DNA from 4 places in the Chryseomicrobium aureum genome. Region 1 is predicted to be linked to each of the others. Evidence: riboswitches for the same ligand, from Rfam matches in the RefSeq annotation. Region 1 holds a riboswitch; each other region holds the start of a gene.
The links. A riboswitch is a leader RNA that binds a small molecule or an ion and turns the genes downstream of it on or off. The one in region 1 is predicted to bind S-adenosylmethionine.
Positions count from the first base shown of each region.

Region 2: another riboswitch for S-adenosylmethionine. It lies ahead of metA (homoserine O-succinyltransferase); the one in region 1 lies ahead of metK (methionine adenosyltransferase).
Region 3: another riboswitch for S-adenosylmethionine. It lies ahead of ACF3OH_RS12235 (hypothetical protein); the one in region 1 lies ahead of metK (methionine adenosyltransferase).
Region 4: another riboswitch for S-adenosylmethionine. It lies ahead of ACF3OH_RS13130 (O-acetylhomoserine aminocarboxypropyltransferase/cysteine synthase family protein); the one in region 1 lies ahead of metK (methionine adenosyltransferase).

Region 1 covers NZ_CP171117.1:1,686,924-1,691,139, reverse strand. The annotation lists gene ACF3OH_RS08805 (prolyl oligopeptidase family serine peptidase) at 1-341, shown strand, start outside; gene pckA (phosphoenolpyruvate carboxykinase (ATP)) at 508-2,094, opposite strand; SAM riboswitch class I at 2,285-2,409, shown strand; gene metK (methionine adenosyltransferase) at 2,590-3,789, shown strand; gene ACF3OH_RS08790 (gamma carbonic anhydrase family protein) at 3,835-4,216, opposite strand, start outside.
Region 2 covers NZ_CP171117.1:1,303,397-1,307,612, forward strand. The annotation lists gene ACF3OH_RS06885 (LCP family protein) at 1-721, shown strand, start outside; gene ACF3OH_RS06890 (AI-2E family transporter) at 732-1,934, shown strand; gene ACF3OH_RS06895 (sporulation protein) at 1,937-2,320, shown strand; SAM riboswitch class I at 2,375-2,478, shown strand; gene metA (homoserine O-succinyltransferase) at 2,533-3,450, shown strand; gene ACF3OH_RS06905 (aminoglycoside phosphotransferase family protein) at 3,447-4,216, shown strand, end outside.
Region 3 covers NZ_CP171117.1:2,342,550-2,346,765, forward strand. The annotation lists gene ACF3OH_RS12225 (glycerate kinase) at 1-270, opposite strand, end outside; gene ACF3OH_RS12230 (glycerate kinase) at 339-1,475, opposite strand; gene ACF3OH_RS12235 (hypothetical protein) at 1,487-1,768, opposite strand; SAM riboswitch class I at 1,845-1,946, opposite strand; gene ACF3OH_RS12240 (hypothetical protein) at 2,003-2,200, opposite strand; gene ACF3OH_RS12245 (DUF2188 domain-containing protein) at 2,303-2,671, shown strand; gene ACF3OH_RS12250 (NADPH-dependent FMN reductase) at 2,684-3,235, shown strand; partial or broken gene ACF3OH_RS12255 (patatin family protein) at 3,246-4,071, opposite strand.
Region 4 covers NZ_CP171117.1:2,498,289-2,502,504, forward strand. The annotation lists gene ACF3OH_RS13125 (homoserine dehydrogenase) at 155-1,141, opposite strand; gene ACF3OH_RS13130 (O-acetylhomoserine aminocarboxypropyltransferase/cysteine synthase family protein) at 1,256-2,554, opposite strand; SAM riboswitch class I at 2,655-2,768, opposite strand; gene ACF3OH_RS13135 (M3 family oligoendopeptidase) at 2,942-4,216, shown strand, end outside.

The DNA.
Region 1 (4,216 bases):
GAGTGTCTTCCATCTATTTGACATATGAAGAACGTGTAGACATGCGCCGGATGATGAAACGCATCTACGGCGGGACCCCTAAAAGGGCTCCAGAAGCGTTTGAAGATCGTGACGTGCTACAGCAATTAGAACGTATGAATGCACCCGTTCTCATCATTCATGGGGAACTAGATACGAATGTTGGGTTTGAGCACGCGACGATTCTGGAGGAGAAATTGAAAGGTTTAAATATGCCTGTGACTACGAGGTATCTAGAAAACCACCATCACTTTGTGCCCGACCCACTGAACCGACAGATTTTACGCGAAGCGCTCGAGTGGATGCTTGAGCAGGGGCGCTGAGCGAGCGTTCATAGGACGAATTGGAGATTTCTTCTACACTACCCGTGATTTCTTCTACCCAAATCGGTTTTTATTCTACCGAAGTCATATTATGGAAACTAACTAAAGAAAATGTGCAAAAAACAAGGCCCACTCGGATTGAGTAGGCCTTGTTCTGTATGTCCAATTAAATAATTGGTCCACCTTTAGAGATGATCTCTTCAGAAACACCAGAGAACTTTTTGAAGTTCTCGCGGAAGCTATCTGCAAGTTCTTTTGCTTTTTTGTCATATGCATCTTTGTCTGCCCATGCATTGCGTGGGTTCAAGACGTCACTTGGTACGCCAGGAACTTCTTTAGGAATCGCAACGCCGAATACAGATCCTTGCTCTGTTTCTACGTTCTCAAGTTTCCCTTCGATTGCAGCGCGAACCATAGCGCGTGTGTAAGAAAGTTTCATACGCGTTCCAACGCCATACTCTCCGCCAGTCCAACCTGTATTGACAAGGTAGACGTTTGCGCCGTGCTCGTCAATTTTGTTTCCAAGCATCTCTGCGTATACAGCAGCTGGAAGTGGTAGGAATGGAGAACCGAAGCATGTTGAGAATACTGGTTGTGGGCTTGTGATCCCGCGCTCAGTTCCAGCAAGTTTTGATGTGAAGCCACTTAGGAAGTGGTACATCGCTTGTTCTTTTGTTAATTTCGAGATTGGAGGCAATACGCCAAACGCATCCGCCGTTAAGAACACGATTGTTTTTGGATGACCAGCAACAGAAGGCACCATGATGTTGTCGATGTAATCGATTGGGTAAGCAGCACGTGTATTCTCTGTTAAAGAGTTGTCATCGTAATCTGCTTCACGCGTCTCTTCGTTTACGACTACGTTCTCAAGAACAGTACCGAATTTGATTGCGTTATAGATCTCAGGCTCATTTTCTTCTGTTAGGTTGATACATTTTGCGTAGCATCCACCTTCCATATTGAAGACGCCCGTATCGGACCAACCATGCTCGTCGTCACCAATTAAATGACGGCCTTTGTCAGCAGATAAAGTTGTTTTCCCAGTTCCAGATAGACCGAAGAACAATGTAACGTCGCCTTCTTCGCCTACGTTTGCAGAACAGTGCATTGGAAGAATGCCTTGCTCCGGAAGCAAGTAGTTCATAATACCAAAGATGGATTTTTTCATCTCACCCGCATACTCCGTACCACCGATTAATACGATGCGCTCTTCAATAGACACCATGATGAACGTCTCAGAGTTCGTACCATCAACTGCAGGATCTGCTTTGAACGTTGGAGCACTCACAATTGTGAATTGTGCTTCGTGGTTAGCAAGCTCTTCAGCAGTTGGACGAATGAATAATTGATGGGCGAACAAGTTGTGCCATGCGTATTCATTGATTACTTGGATTGGTAGGCGAGACGCTTCGTCTGCACCAGCGAATCCTTTAAATAAGAAAAGAGCATCTTTTGCTTGTAGGTAATCGACAACTTTAGCATATAAGTTTTGGAATACTTCTTTTGAGATTGGGCGGTTGACTGAACCCCAATCTACTTTATCACGTGAAATATCTTCATCTACCATATATTTATCTTCTGGGGAACGCCCCGTATACTTTCCAGTTTCAGCACGTAGTGCACCAGTTGAAGTCAGCATACCTTCACCACGAGCAGTTGCTTGTTCAACAAGTTCCGCTACAGATAGTTGCGTGTGGACTTGGTCTCCCGATAATAAAGACTGAATTGCGCTTTTTGTATCGATCGATTGCATAGGTTAAATACCATCCTTAAATAGATTTTCCGAAGTGACGGAATGCTAATATGTGAATTAGTATAACACATTAAACTAAATAGTCTACACTAATACGTCACTTGACTAGTGATTTTTTTGTGGGGACTTTCACACAGTTTTTTGTTGACTTTCGATAGGTGAATGCGTATGATGGAAAATTGAACGGATACTCTTATCCCGAGCTGGTGGAGGGGTCAGGCCCTATGAAACCCGGCAACCTCAATAAGATAGAGATGCAAGACTTATTGAAAAGGTGCCCAACCTGAGACAGGGGATTCCCCTGATTGATAAGAGTGAAAGGTGCAAAGAAATCATCCTTTCCTCATTAGTGAGTGAAAGGATTTTATTATTTATGAACGCCTTCAACCATGCGCCAAATCCAAAACAGCTTCAAGTATTCTAGGCTTGCCATGGGGAATGAGTACCGGTTCAATTCACGGGAGCAATCCCGCAGGATCAAGAAGGAGGAAATATATCATGACACAACGTCGATTATTCACTTCGGAATCAGTAACAGAAGGCCATCCGGATAAGATTTGTGACCAAATCTCAGATGCGATCCTTGACGCAATCTTAACTGAAGACCCGAATGCACGTGTAGCGTGCGAAACAACTGTCACAACTGGACTTGTTCTAGTTGCTGGAGAAATTACAACATCTGCTTATGTAGACATTCAAAAAACGGTGCGTGAAACAGTTCGAGAAATCGGCTACACACGTGCAAAATTCGGTTTTGACGCAGATACATCTGCTGTTTTAACTGCAATTGATGAGCAGTCTGCAGATATCGCAGCTGGAGTAGACCGTGCACTTGAGGCACGCGAAGGGTCCATGACAGACGCTGACATCGAAGCGATCGGAGCGGGTGACCAAGGTCTGATGTTCGGATTTGCTTGTAATGAAACAGAAGAATTAATGCCACTTCCAATCAGCTTGGCGCACAAATTATCACGTCGCTTATCGGAAGTACGTAAAAACGAAACACTTGAGTACTTACGTCCAGACGGTAAAACACAAGTGACTGTTGAATACGATGAAAACGGCAAGCCAGTGCGTGTCGATACAATCGTAATTTCTACACAACACGCTCCTGAAATTACTCTAGAGCAAATTCAGTCTGATTTGAAAGAACACGTCATCAACGCAGTCGTACCGGCTGAGTGGATTGACGAAAACACGAAATACTTTATCAACCCAACTGGCCGCTTCGTAATCGGTGGACCACAAGGAGATGCTGGTTTAACTGGCCGCAAAATCATCGTTGATACGTACGGTGGTTATGCACGTCACGGTGGCGGTGCATTCTCTGGGAAAGATGCAACAAAAGTTGACCGCTCTGCAGCATATGCAGCACGTTATGTTGCGAAAAACATCGTAGCAGCGGGTCTTGCAGATAAAGTAGAAGTGCAACTTGCTTATGCAATCGGTGTAGCACAGCCAGTTTCAATCGCTGTGGATACATTCGGTACAGGAAAAGCAACAGAAGCAGACATGGTAACATGGATTCGCGAGTTGTTTGACCTACGCCCAGCGGGAATCATCAAGATGCTTAATCTTCGTCGTCCGATCTACAAGCAAACTGCTGCTTACGGACACTTTGGTCGTACAGACATCGATGTACCTTGGGAAAAAACAGACAAAGCAGCTGAGTTGAAAGCAAAAGCTGGTTTATAAAATGAGGAAACTCCCGAGGAATTTACTTCCTTGGGAGTTTTTTTATTATTCTTGCAAACCTTTATAGTATTGACCCTTTTCATGATACTCACGCACTATGCGCTCCATGTCCTTCTTATCTTCCTCGTTGACAGCCCGCACAACCTTCGCTGGCCGTCCATATGCCATCATACCAGCAGGAATCACTTTTCCTTGAGGGACGAGACTACCGGCTCCGATAAATGCACCTTCTCCGATTTCGGCACCATCTAAAATGATGGAACCCATTCCAATTAAGGCACCTTTCCGGATAGTGCAACTATGCAGTGTCACTTGATGACCGACCGTTACTTCGTCTTCTATGACAAGTGGGAACTGGGGACTTTGGTGAAGGCAACAAAGATCTTGGATGTTGACCTTACGACCAATGCGTGTCGCATTGACGTCG
Region 2 (4,216 bases), 380 kb from region 1:
ACTATTAGGTGTGGACAGCCGTGGTGAAGAGAAGTCTAGGACTGACACTATGATGGTAGCTTCGTGGGATCCTGAATCCAATGATGTTCGACTCATCTCTTTGATGCGTGATATTTATGCAGAGATTCCAGGGTATCAATCTTATAAATTAAATACGGCCTATTATCTCGGTGGAGCGGATTTGACGAGACAGACTATTGAAGGGATGTTTGGCATTCCCCTTCATCATTACGCACTCATTGACTTTACAAGTTTCGAGACGATGGTCGATATCCTTGCACCAAACGGAATCGAAATTGATGTTGAAAAAGATATGTCTGAAGAGATTGGTGTCGAACTCAAACAAGGGGTGCATCAATTGAACGGCCAAGAGTTACTAGGATATGCGCGCTTCCGAAAAGACGAAGAAGGTGATTTCGGTCGAGTGAGACGGCAACAAGTTGTCATTGAAGCACTTTCTAACGAAGTAACATCTGTCGGCAATCTTCATCGTCTTCCGAAGTTTGCGGGTGCTTTAAATGGGTACATTCAAACGGATATTACAAATACAGATAAGTTGAATTACTTGTTAGATGTGGCGCTAGGCGGAAGCCCTGAAGTAGAGCGTTTAACGATTCCTCGAGAAGGAGAATACCGCTACAATTCATACAGTCATGCAGGAAGCGTCATCGAAATTGATCAACAAGCAGCACAAGCAGCAATTGCTGAGTTCTTAGAGTAGGAGGATCTCTATGTTTGATGACAAGAAACCAGGTTTTTTTGATACACGCTTTATTCAATTTTTAGGCGGAAAAAATACAATCTTTGCTTTGTTACTGCTTCTACTGATTGGGTTGACGATTTTTATCTTTGATTTGGTATCGTTTGTCTTCAATCCATTCACCGTATTTTTAGGGAATGTCGTGTTACCGATTATTTTGGCGACTATTTTGTATTACTTGTTACGTCCGATTCTACGTTTACTTGAGAAGATGAAGATTCCCCGTATCTGGGGAATAGTGATTCTGTTCTTGGCAGTGATTGGACTGATTACACTACTTGTATTCTTAGTGTTCCCATTTTTAAAAGATCAGACCATTCGATTTGTTGAGAACTTCCCAGAAGTTTTTTCTCAACTCATTAATAACATTATAATATGGCTACAAACATCGATGTTTTCAGGGATTTATAATTCACTAGAAGCAGATATCAATCAGTGGATACAAGAGCTACCAAGTCAATTGGCGGTGTTCTTCCAAGATACGTTCGCACGTGTTGCAACGGGTATCAGTTCATTCATTGGAGCGATTACAAGTTTTGTACTTGCGATTGTTACCGTTCCATTTATCTTGTTCTATTTATTAAAAGATGGAGAAAAGTTACCACAATACTTTTTACGTCTATTGCCTCCGCGTATGCGTGAGGAGACGGCTCAAGTGTTTGCAGACATTGACCGTCAAATCAGTTCGTATATCCAGGGTCAGCTGTTAGTATCGGCAGCTATTGGAATTATGGTGTTCATCGGATTTAGCATCATCCAGATGCCATATGCAGTGTTATTAGGTGCTATTGCAATGGTGACGAGTGTGGTTCCCTATTTAGGGCCGATTATTGCAATAACACCAGCAGTAATTATTGCGCTCGTGCAGTCGCCATTCATGCTTCTCAAACTCGCTGCTGTATGGACGGTCGTGCAACTTGTTGAAGGAAAATTCATTTCTCCGCAGATTATGGGGAAAACGTTGCATATTCATCCGATTACCATCATATTCGTACTTGTAACAGCAGGTTCCTTATTTGGAGTGCCTGGCGTTATCCTTGGGATTCCAGGGTATACTATAGTTAAAGTAATCGTGACTCACTTCTTCCGGTTATTTAAAATGCGGTATAATCGTTATGAACCGGTTGTGGAGAATCACTACGAATATTTATCGAAAACGAATAAGGTGGAGTAAGTATGAACTCGTTTGAATCCCATATTGAAAAAGGTCTTATCAAAATCGATACGGTGGTCGATCACCCGTATATCGAACATGGCATCAATTTATCCGGCACCATTTACATCGAGGGACTGGAGCAGCAAGAAGAGGTAGAAGACATCCGTTTAGAAGTATGCAAGAAAGAAAAACGTGAATTGATTGCAAAACTATCCTTTGAGCCAGTCGGCAATCCGGCATCAAAAGGAACGCTCATGATTCCGTTTGAAATCATGCCGGATGAACGCTGGGTGCCAGAAGAAGGGGAAGAAGCGACACAGCTCGTATTGACTACGACTGCATTCTTCTCAGATGGAAGCAGTTTGAGCGATGAAGACGAATTGATATTTGATATCGAAGAGTAGGCTTGAACTTTACGATTGCGTTTGATACAATCGCATCAATACAAAATTGCATATTCATTATCAAGAGAAGTCGAGGGACATGGCCCGGTGACGCTTCAGCAACCTCTGTTTGACAGAAAGGTGCTTCCTCCATCAAGTGCTGACTTGGAAGATAATACTACCGACACTCTGCCCTTGTTATGGGTAGAGTGTTTTTTTAAGGAGAGAAACCAATGCCAATCAATTTGCCGAAAGATTTACCTGTAATTGAAAAACTCCGTGATGAAAATATCTTCGTGATGGACCAAGAACGCGCGCACACGCAAGATATTCGTCCACTTGAAGTACTCATTGTCAATTTGATGCCGGAAAAAGAGAAAACCGAGCATCAGTTACTGCGTTTACTTGGAAATACGCCACTTCAGACGAATGTGACATTTTTACGTATGGCTAGTTATCAACCGAAAAATGTCAGTAGCAGTCACTTGGATCAGTTTTATAAAGTATTCGAGGATATCAAAGACCGACGATTTGACGGAATGATTGTGACGGGCGCGCCGGTCGAGCAAATGCCCTTTGAAGAAGTGGCCTACTGGCCTGAGATTGTGACCTTGTTATTTTGGGCGAAGACGCATGTGACATCAACGTTATCGATTTGCTGGGGAGCTCAGGCCGTGCTTTATCACGAGTTTACTATCGAGAAAGAAGATTTACCGAAGAAATGTTCGGGAGTTTACCCACACTCGTTGTTAACACCTCATAGTCCGCTTGTTCGCGGATTCAATGATACGTTCTTGGCACCGCACTCTCGTCATACGACGGTCAGTTACGAAAAACTCTTGAAGCAGCCAGCCCTTGAAGTAGTAGCAGTTTCAGATCAAGCGGGTGTGTTTTTGGTGCAATCAAAAGACCAACGCCACATCATGGCAACTGGTCATTTAGAATATGATGCGACGACATTACGAGATGAATATGAGCGAGACATCGCAAAAGGATTGGAGTGCGAAGTGCCAGAGAATTATTTTCCTGATGATGACCCAACAAAAGATCCTCAAAACACGTGGCGTTCTCACACCCATTTATTGTTCTCGAATTGGTTAAATTATTATGTCTACCAGCAGACCCCTTTTGAGTGGAGCACTTCGTCATGAGCTTTGAAGAAAAGATCCGGGTTGCGTTCGGAAAGAGAGGCGAGGTGTGGCTAGTAGAACTCCCGAAACAACTTGAGAAGATCGCTCGTTTACATAAATTGACTGGACTGACGCCATTTTCGAACCTGTCCTACAATTATGTGGCCCGAGCAACGATGAAGGGGAAGTCTGTTGTCTTGAAGGTTGGTATTCCCGGTACTGATTTCACAAATGAAGCAGTTGCTATGCAGGTCTTTGGAACGTTTGGAGTACCACAGCTCTTGTTTGAAAATACCGACTCCGGCTACTATATTATGGAAAATATATCGCCTGGTTATACACTAAATGTCCGATTTCCCGACACGAGAACGAGTGTTCGATTATTTGTGGAGCAGTGGAGGAGGTTACATGACACGCAGGTGCCAACTACCGATTTGAATCAGTTACCACAAATTGAGCGATGGTTTGAAAGTTTAGAGACTCACTATGATGCGATTCCTGAAGATTGGCGATTAGAAGCAAAACGCGCTAAACAAAGAATTCATGAGTTGCATCAAACGACGATTTTACATGGAGATTTGCATCATGAGAACATTTTGTGGGATGATTTGCGTGGATTTGTCATCATTGATCCAAAAGGCGTCGTTGGTCATAGATATTATGATTGTGTGCAATTTTTATTTAATAAGAACAAGAACTTGGTTGAATTTAAATTAAAAGTTGAATTGTTGATTGATGAGCATGGATTTGAAGAGAATTTATTAGTGGATGCAATCAAAGCATTAGG
Region 3 (4,216 bases), 660 kb from region 1:
CATTTCAATGACAGCTGTTACGCCGTCTCCAAGAATGCCATAGTGAGCTACGATTTCTCGACCTAAAGGATCTAAGACAGGTACATCAATCAGCCGACCAGCTGTGGCATCCACTAAAGCTTCAAGTGTACCTTCTCCTCCGTCGGCAATCGGAACAACCGTACAATTGATGTCTGGACGAACAGATTGAATCCCTTCTCGAATAGCCATTCCTGCTTCTTTCGCGCTAAGAGTTCCTTTAAACGAATCTGGACTGATGATGATGTTCATGTTCCTCACCCCATTTCATAAACGCTTACAAAAAGCCTAGCAGGTACTCTCACCCGCTAGGCTTTCGTTTATTCTCCGCGCTTTGAAGCGTACCAGCGCGCTGCCGCTTGTCGTAACACCTCTTCAGGCTTTTCAAGCGCTTGCTCTACTTCTTTCTCTGAAGTGGCAAGTACCACGACTTCATTGAAAACATCGTTAGCTTCTTCAGCCACATCGATATCGCCACTTCCAGCAAACAATGTCACCGGCAAGCCTTTGTCCCCTGCAAACTTCGCCACGCCATGCGGTCCTTTTCCTTCTAAGAACGTATGCGCATCAAGGCGTCCTTCTCCAGTAATTACGTGTGTAACACCAGACAATGCATTTTCCCATCCTGATCGCTTCAGCACAAAATCGATTCCGTGATACCACTTGGTCGGGAAAAATGCTTGGACGGCTCCGCCTAAGCCTCCTCCAGAACCCGCTCCTGCTCGGTCATGCAGACGAACCCCGGTATGTGCCTCGATGACATCTGCTAGCTGTTGGAGTGCTGCTTCCACTTCTTCCGACTCTTCTGCTTGCAGGCCTTTCGTCTCCCCATATAGACGCGTTGCACCTTGAGGCCCTATATATGGAATCTGTACATCACTCACTACTGCGAATGTACATTCTTGAAGACGTTTATCAAACTCTGCATCATCTAACCGATCAAGATGTTTAAGTTGTACCAAATCTCCTGACATTTCCTGACCCTCTTTGTCTAAAAACTTCAATCCAAGAGCCCGTAACATACCTGCTCCTCCGTCATTTGTTGCACTGCTCCCAATTGCCAAAACAAAATTGCGATGCCCTTCATCAAGTGCTGCACGAATCAGTTCACCGGTGCCAAACGTAGACGCGAGTCGTGGGTTCTGTTCATGCTTTTTGACATAGGAGAAACCGGAAGCTTGCGCCATCTCAATCACACATGTATGACGCGAAAGCCCTGTGACACCATACTTCGCCTCAACCGGACGGCCAAGCGGGTCATGAACAGTGGCCGTTTTGTATGTTCCTCTCGTTGCATTCATAAGCGCATCCAAAGTTCCTTCCCCTCCATCTGCAATCGGGAACTCTACAATTTCAAGCGTTGGATCGACAGACTGCAAGCCTTGTGCAATAGCACGGGTTGCTTGTTTAGATGTTAACGTTGTTTTCCAAGCATCTGAGCTGATGATGAATTTCATGGCTGTTCCCCCTAAAATAGTCGTTTGACGGATGGACCGAATAAGTAGAAATGTAAATCCTGTTTCTTTTCTTCTATACTTCGTGATAGTCGCGCAATCTCCTGCTCAAGTGCTGTAATTTCTTCGATCGCCTCATCGACTCGCTGGCGAGATATCTCTTCCCCAAGCTCCAAGTAGTGCAACTGCGCTTCTAGTGCTTTGACCTGTTGATGACGCTGCATAGCCCCCGCATAGCTTTTGACTTCTTTCGTCTTTAATTCATACAACTGCTTTTCAAGTGCTTCTTTTCCCATGTGAATCGCCTCCTAAAATTGTGCCAAACAAAAAACTCTTCCCCACGAGAGAGAAGAGTTGCAAGTGCACAATTTCTCCTCATCGTTCAGGTATCCCCTGTTGGATGGAGCACCTTACCGCGCGGGCAGGTTGCTGAGACTTCGTAGGGCCAATTCCCTCCATCTCTCTTGATAAGAAAAGAGTTCATGTTCAGTTAGGTCAAGTATAGCAGAAAGAGGGGGAATTTCCCAGCCTCATTTCGATCGGATATCATCTTCATCAGCATTTTTATGGTTATACAGTTCGTTCTCGCCATCTTTATCCGCAGGGTCTTCCCGATAAAAGAACGGATCACTATCGATTTTTTCTTCTTCAGTCAATGATTTTTCATCGCTTGGCATTGGAATCTTCCCACTATTTACTTTCTCTTTATCTTTGTCTTTTTCAAACATTGTGCATCCCTCCACTTATTCTGAATTAGTAAAGTATTCCCTCCAACCACCTGTTTAAAACGACTCGAGCAGGGAAATAGGAATTCAAGGAGGCGATTTGAAATGCCATGGACAAAAACGGACTATCCCGATTCCATGAAAAATTTAGACGCTAGTGTACGGAATAAAGCGATTGAGATGGCAAATGCGATGGTGGATGACGGTATGGAAGAAGGCCGCGCCATTTCTATTGCAACGGCGAAAGCACGTGACTATGTTAGCGGGAGTGACAATTCTTCACGCCCTCATTATGTAGTGAAAGCACATGAAGACGACTGGATACTTATGAAACAGGACGGAGAAAGGGCCATTAAGACGGCTACTACAAAAGAATCGCTTCTTGAAGAAGCAAAAACATATGTCAATGATAAAGATGGCATTTTAAAAGTGTTTAAACAAGATGGATCCGTTGAAGATACCTATTATGAATGAGGAGGAATGGTGATGAGCGAAAAATTAAAGGTAGGCATTATTTTAGGGAGTACGCGTGATGGTCGGGTCAGTCCACAAGTTGGAGAATGGCTCGTCGAAAAAGCGAAAGGTCGTGAAGACGCCAATTATGAACTGGTAGATATCAAGGATTTTGACCTTCCACTGCTTGGGACAGCTGAATCAGAAGGTGTAAAACGATGGAATGAAAAGCTCGACTCCCTCGATGCCTTTGTATTTGTTGTCGCAGAATACAATCACAGCATGACGGGAGCTTTAAAAAACGCATTTGATAGTGCGAAAGAGTCTTGGCACAACAAAGCAGCTGGAATTGTCAGTTACGGATCTGCAGGAGGTACACGTGCAGCTGAGCATGTTCGACAAGTATGCGCTGAGCTTATGATTGCAGATGTACGTGTACATCCTGTCTTATCCTTATTCTTAGATTTTGAAAAAGGACAAACATTTACACCTCGTGACCTTCACGACAAAAACGTCAACGACATGTTTGACCAAGTACTCGCATGGGGCGGGGCATTGAAACCACTACGTACAAACAAAGCCTGAGGAGACTTCCTCAGGCTTTTGGCATGATGGAATATGGTTCCCCTAGCCAGTCCATTAATTCGTCAAACCCATCTCGCCCACTTTTTAAGCCGAATTCATATAACGCAGACAACCGCTGTGGATTGCGTTCTGCTCGACTGATTTTAAACGTTTCTTGTGGATGAATAACAAATGCATCGCCTTGCGTTTCTAATTCATCCAGCCAATCCAGGGTATTGTTGATACATGAACTTACTGACGCCTGAAAACCGGGAAGCTGCTTTGCGATACCCCTTTGGACGTGTCAAAACGACAACGGGGCGCTCTACTCCATCCTCAAGTGCTTTCTTTAATGGGATTGGATCGGCAATGCCACCGTCCATTAACTTTAGCCCCTTATACTCAACTGGTGCAGCCATAAAGGGTAAAGAACTAGAGGCCCGAACCACCTTCAAAATCTCATCCCGAGGTGCTCCTTTTTCAAAATAGATTGGTTTTCCACTATAGCAATCAGTCGTTCCAATGACAAAACGTTCCGGAGATGCAGAAAACGTTTCGTAATCGAATGGGACAAGTTCATTCGGCAACTTATCAAAGAGCAAGTCCATCCCAAACAATTCTCGTTTTGTCACTAAATTTTTTAAAGAAATATAATCCGGATGCGTCACATAGTCAATGGATACTTTCCGATTTCTATCTCGTTGTCTAGCTGCATAGGAAGACCCGTGACATGCCCCTGCCGAAACCCCTATGACATATGGAAAATAATAGTCCTGCTCCATAAATGATTCTAAAATACCTCCAGTAAAAACGCCTCGCATGCCTCCGCCTTCTAAAATTAATCCAGCTCCGTTCATCGCGACCTCTCCTTTTTACTTCTCTCATTCTAGTATTTCGCAAAAGCAATCAGGAAGCAACTGGAATCTCGAAATTAAATCCTATCAAAGCACTTTGAATTGGAATTTAAATACCTGACTTGGTATACTGTTTGAACAAGAAACA
Region 4 (4,216 bases), 810 kb from region 1:
GCAAAGGCTGGTTGTGGTTTCGACTTCGAATGGAATCGAGTTGCGCCTCCTAGAAATCCCGCAAGAAGCCATCGCATCCCATGAAGCAAAGAGCGCTTCACGGGCTCCGCTGTCATCTTGCACAATTTCTGAACAGTCGGCTCCACATCTAAAACTAAATCGAAATCATAAACCCAGCCCGCTTCCCAATAATCTCCGCGTAATCTTCTACCATCACACTCGCCGTCGGGTACATCCCTGCTCCAGGGCCAACAAGTGTCAATGTGCCGATGTAGTTTGTATCGACTGCCACTGCATTGTTCACTCCTTCGATTGCATACAGTGGGTGGTCTGGTCCCACTAGTTGTGGGCCTACAGAAGCTTCTAAACGTCCATCGGGGTGCTGAACGATTTCAGCGACATGACGGTAGCGTAAGCCTTCCGACTGTGCGCGCTGAATATCGTCTAATGTAATTGTATCGATTCCTCTTACATCCACCTCGCTTCGTTCTGGTTGTTTATCAAATGCGAGCGCACTCAAAATCATCAGCTTATGAAACGCATCCATTCCGGATACATCGTTGTAAGGATCTGCTTCTGCATAGCCAAGTGCTTGCGCATCACGAAGTGCAGCGTCGAAGGCACTATTGTCTGTGCGCATTGAAGTCAGGATATAATTCGACGTCCCGTTCAAAATCCCTTGAATGCGATGGACCGTGTTGACTTGCAACAGGTTCTTGAGGGTCTTGATGACCGGTACGCCCCCTGCTGTAGTGGCTTCGTACCCGATATAGACACCCTTTGATTTCGCTCGTTCATGAAGATCGATATGATAGCGCGAGAACATGACTTTATTTGCTGTGATGACATGGCACCCTTTGTCAATTGCCCGGCATAAATACCCATAGGCTGGGTCTTCCCCTACAATCGCTTCAAATACGACCTGCAATCCAGGAATGGCCAAGATGTCGTCGAACTTATCTGTGATGAGAACGCCCGGGGTTGCAGGACGAGGTTTTTCCAAATCATTCACAAGAATTGCGCCAACTTCAATGTCGAGGCCAAGAGAGCGTTGCAACTCTTCTCCTTTATCTTGCAAAATGCGGTAGATTCCTTGTCCCACTGTCCCGTATCCTAAAATTGCTGCTCGTAGTTTTGCCATCTTCATTCCTCCAAGTCCATTCACCGTAGTATTTTTCCTATTTTAGAGGAAGATTTTAAAGAAAACAAGAAAAATCTTTCCTGAGGATACATTTGTTTTTCTTGTATGGACAAATTAGACGGGAAGAGCGGCTTTTTTAACAGCTTGTAATCCTGCATCTAGTGCTTCTAAAATATCGTCAATATGCTCCAATCCAATCGACAAACGAACAAGTTCTGGCGTCACACCTGTTCGCGCAAGTTCTTCACCTTCACCTAATTGCTGGTGTGTCGTGGAGGCCGGATGGATAATCAATGATTTGGCATCTCCTACATTTGCTACATGCGAGAACAATGGAATGGAATCAATTAATAATTGCCCTGCCTGTTTCCCACCTTTTACTCCGAACGTTAGAATCGAGCCGGCACCTTGTCCTAAATACTTCTTCGCCAGTTCATGAGAAGGATGCTCTTCAAGTCCCGGATAGTTCACCCACTCTACTTCTTCATGTTGCTTCAAATAGTTTGCCACAACTTGTGCGTTCTCATTGTGCCTTGGGACGCGTAAGTGAAGTGTCTCCAGACCTTGCAGGAAAGAAAAAGCCGATTCCGGGCTTAGAGCGGGTCCAAAATCACGCAGCAATTGCACGCGAAGTCGGATAGCAAATGCTACTTGTGGTACGTCAATTCCGTAACGCAGACCGTGGTAGGTCACGTCTGGCTCTGTATATCCCGGGAATTTATCTGAGTTCCAGTCAAAATTTCCGCCATCGACCACTACACCTCCAATTGTAGTCCCGTGCCCACCAATCCATTTTGTAGCGGAATGGATGACAACGTGGGCACCGTGGCGAATCGGCTGTGTTCCGTACGGTGTAGCAAATGTGTTATCGATCAAGAGAGGTACACCCACTTCGTTCGCAACCTGCGCGACTGCTTCGATATCCAGTACGTTCAAACTTGGATTTCCAATCGTTTCAGCAAAGAAACCTTTCGTGTTCGAAGTGACCGCTGCACGGAAATTCTCAGGATCTGTGGAATCGACAAACTTCACAGTGATTCCGTAGCGTGGAAGTGTATGGGCGAATAAGTTGTATGTTCCACCGTACAGGTTCGATGCGGCAACAATTTCATCGCCTGCCCCTGCAATATTCAAAATAGAAAAGGCGATTGCAGACATTCCAGAGGATAATGCAACGGCAGCTGTCCCTCCTTCAAGTTGGGCGACGCGTTGTTCAAACACATCGACTGTCGGATTGCCGATACGTGTGTAAATGTTGCCTGCCTCTTTCAGTGCGAATAAATTTTGCGCGTGCTCTGTGTTTTGGAAAACGAATGAAGTGGTCTTATGGATGGGTACCGCGCGTGATCCTGTGACGGGGTCTGGTTGTTGGCCTCCGTGAAGTAAAATCGTTTCTGGTCGTAAGTTTGTCATTGTTCTTCCTCCTTTTTGTTGGGTAGAGCAGACATCCAGAGAGGAAGAGACAATGAAAAAGCCCCTCTTCAATTAAGAAGAGGAGCCTCAGCTTGTCCTCCTCTTATCTTCCAGACCGAAATCGATCTGTAGGAATTAGCACCTTTCCAAGCAAAATTGCTTGTTGGTTGCCGGGCTTCGCAGGGCCTAGTCCCTCCGCCACTCTGGATAAGAGTACATATACGTCTGTCTATTGCATTGAAGTATAAAACAGCAAGGAAACATCTGTCAACACCCCATTTGAAATTTTCTGTTTTTTCAGCCAGAAATCGCTTGCCAAACACTCTGAATTGCGAAAGAATAGACGGTGAGACCTTCGATTATCGAAGAATCCAAGGAGGATTTTGCATGACAACACAATTCCAAGAGTATACATATGAACGTCCGGATATGGTTGCTCTCAAATCACGCGCAAAAGAGGCAGTAGAAGCATTCAAGGCCGCGTCTTCTTATGAAGAGCAAAATGAAGCGATTCAAACTCTCAACACACTGCGTGCAGACTTTTCGACAATGGCAAACCTTGTCTACATCCGCGCATCCATTGACACGAACGATGAATTTTATCAAAGTGAACGGGATTATTTTGATGAAATCTCTCCTGAGATGGAAGAGATCGTGACAGACTATTACAAAGCCCTTGTAGACTCACCATTTCGTTCAAATTTAGAAGAACGCTGGGGACAACAATTGTTTGATTTAGCCGAGTTCCAAATCAAATCGTTCTCACCAGAGATCATGCCACTTCTTCAAAAAGAAAATAAATTGGCATCGGATTATTCAAAGCTTGTGGCTTCTGCTCAAGTTGAATTTAACGGCGAGACGCTGACACTTGCTCAACTAGGACCGTTTGCAGAATCGACAGACCGTGAAACGCGTAAAAAGGCAAAAGAAGCATCGTTTGGTTTCTTCGCATCTCACGCAGAGAAATTCGATGCAATTTATGATGAGCTTGTAAAAGTACGTACAGAGATTGCGCACAAGATGGGCTATAAAAACTTCGTCGAACTTGGCTATATCCGTATGAACCGTATCGATTACAATGCGGAGATGGTAAAGACGTTCCGCGACCAAGTGCGCGACTATATTGTACCTGTCGCGACTAAACTGTATGAGAAACAAGCAAAGCGCATCGGTGTAGAGAAATTAAAACACTACGATGAGCCACTAACCTTCTTAACAGGAAACGCAACGCCACAAGGTTCGCCTGAATGGATCATTGATGGTGGAAAGAAGATGTACGAAGAGCTGTCTCCTGAGACAAACGAGTTTTTCCAGTTCATGCTCGACCGTAATTTGATGGACCTTGTCGCGAAAAAAGGGAAAGAAGCAGGCGGATATTGTACATTTATCGAAAACCACGATTCTCCGTTCATCTTCTCAAACTTTAATGGGACATCTGGGGACATCGACGTGTTAACACACGAAGCGGGTCACGCATTCCAGGTATTCTCAAGCCGCAACATTGGAATTCCTGAGTACATTTGGCCGACTTATGAATCTGCAGAAATTCATTCGATGAGTATGGAGTTTTTCACATGGCCATGGATGGAAAACTTCTTTAAAGACCAGACAGAAAAATATAAGTATTCGCACTTGATGAGCGGGCTATTGTTCTTACCCTAT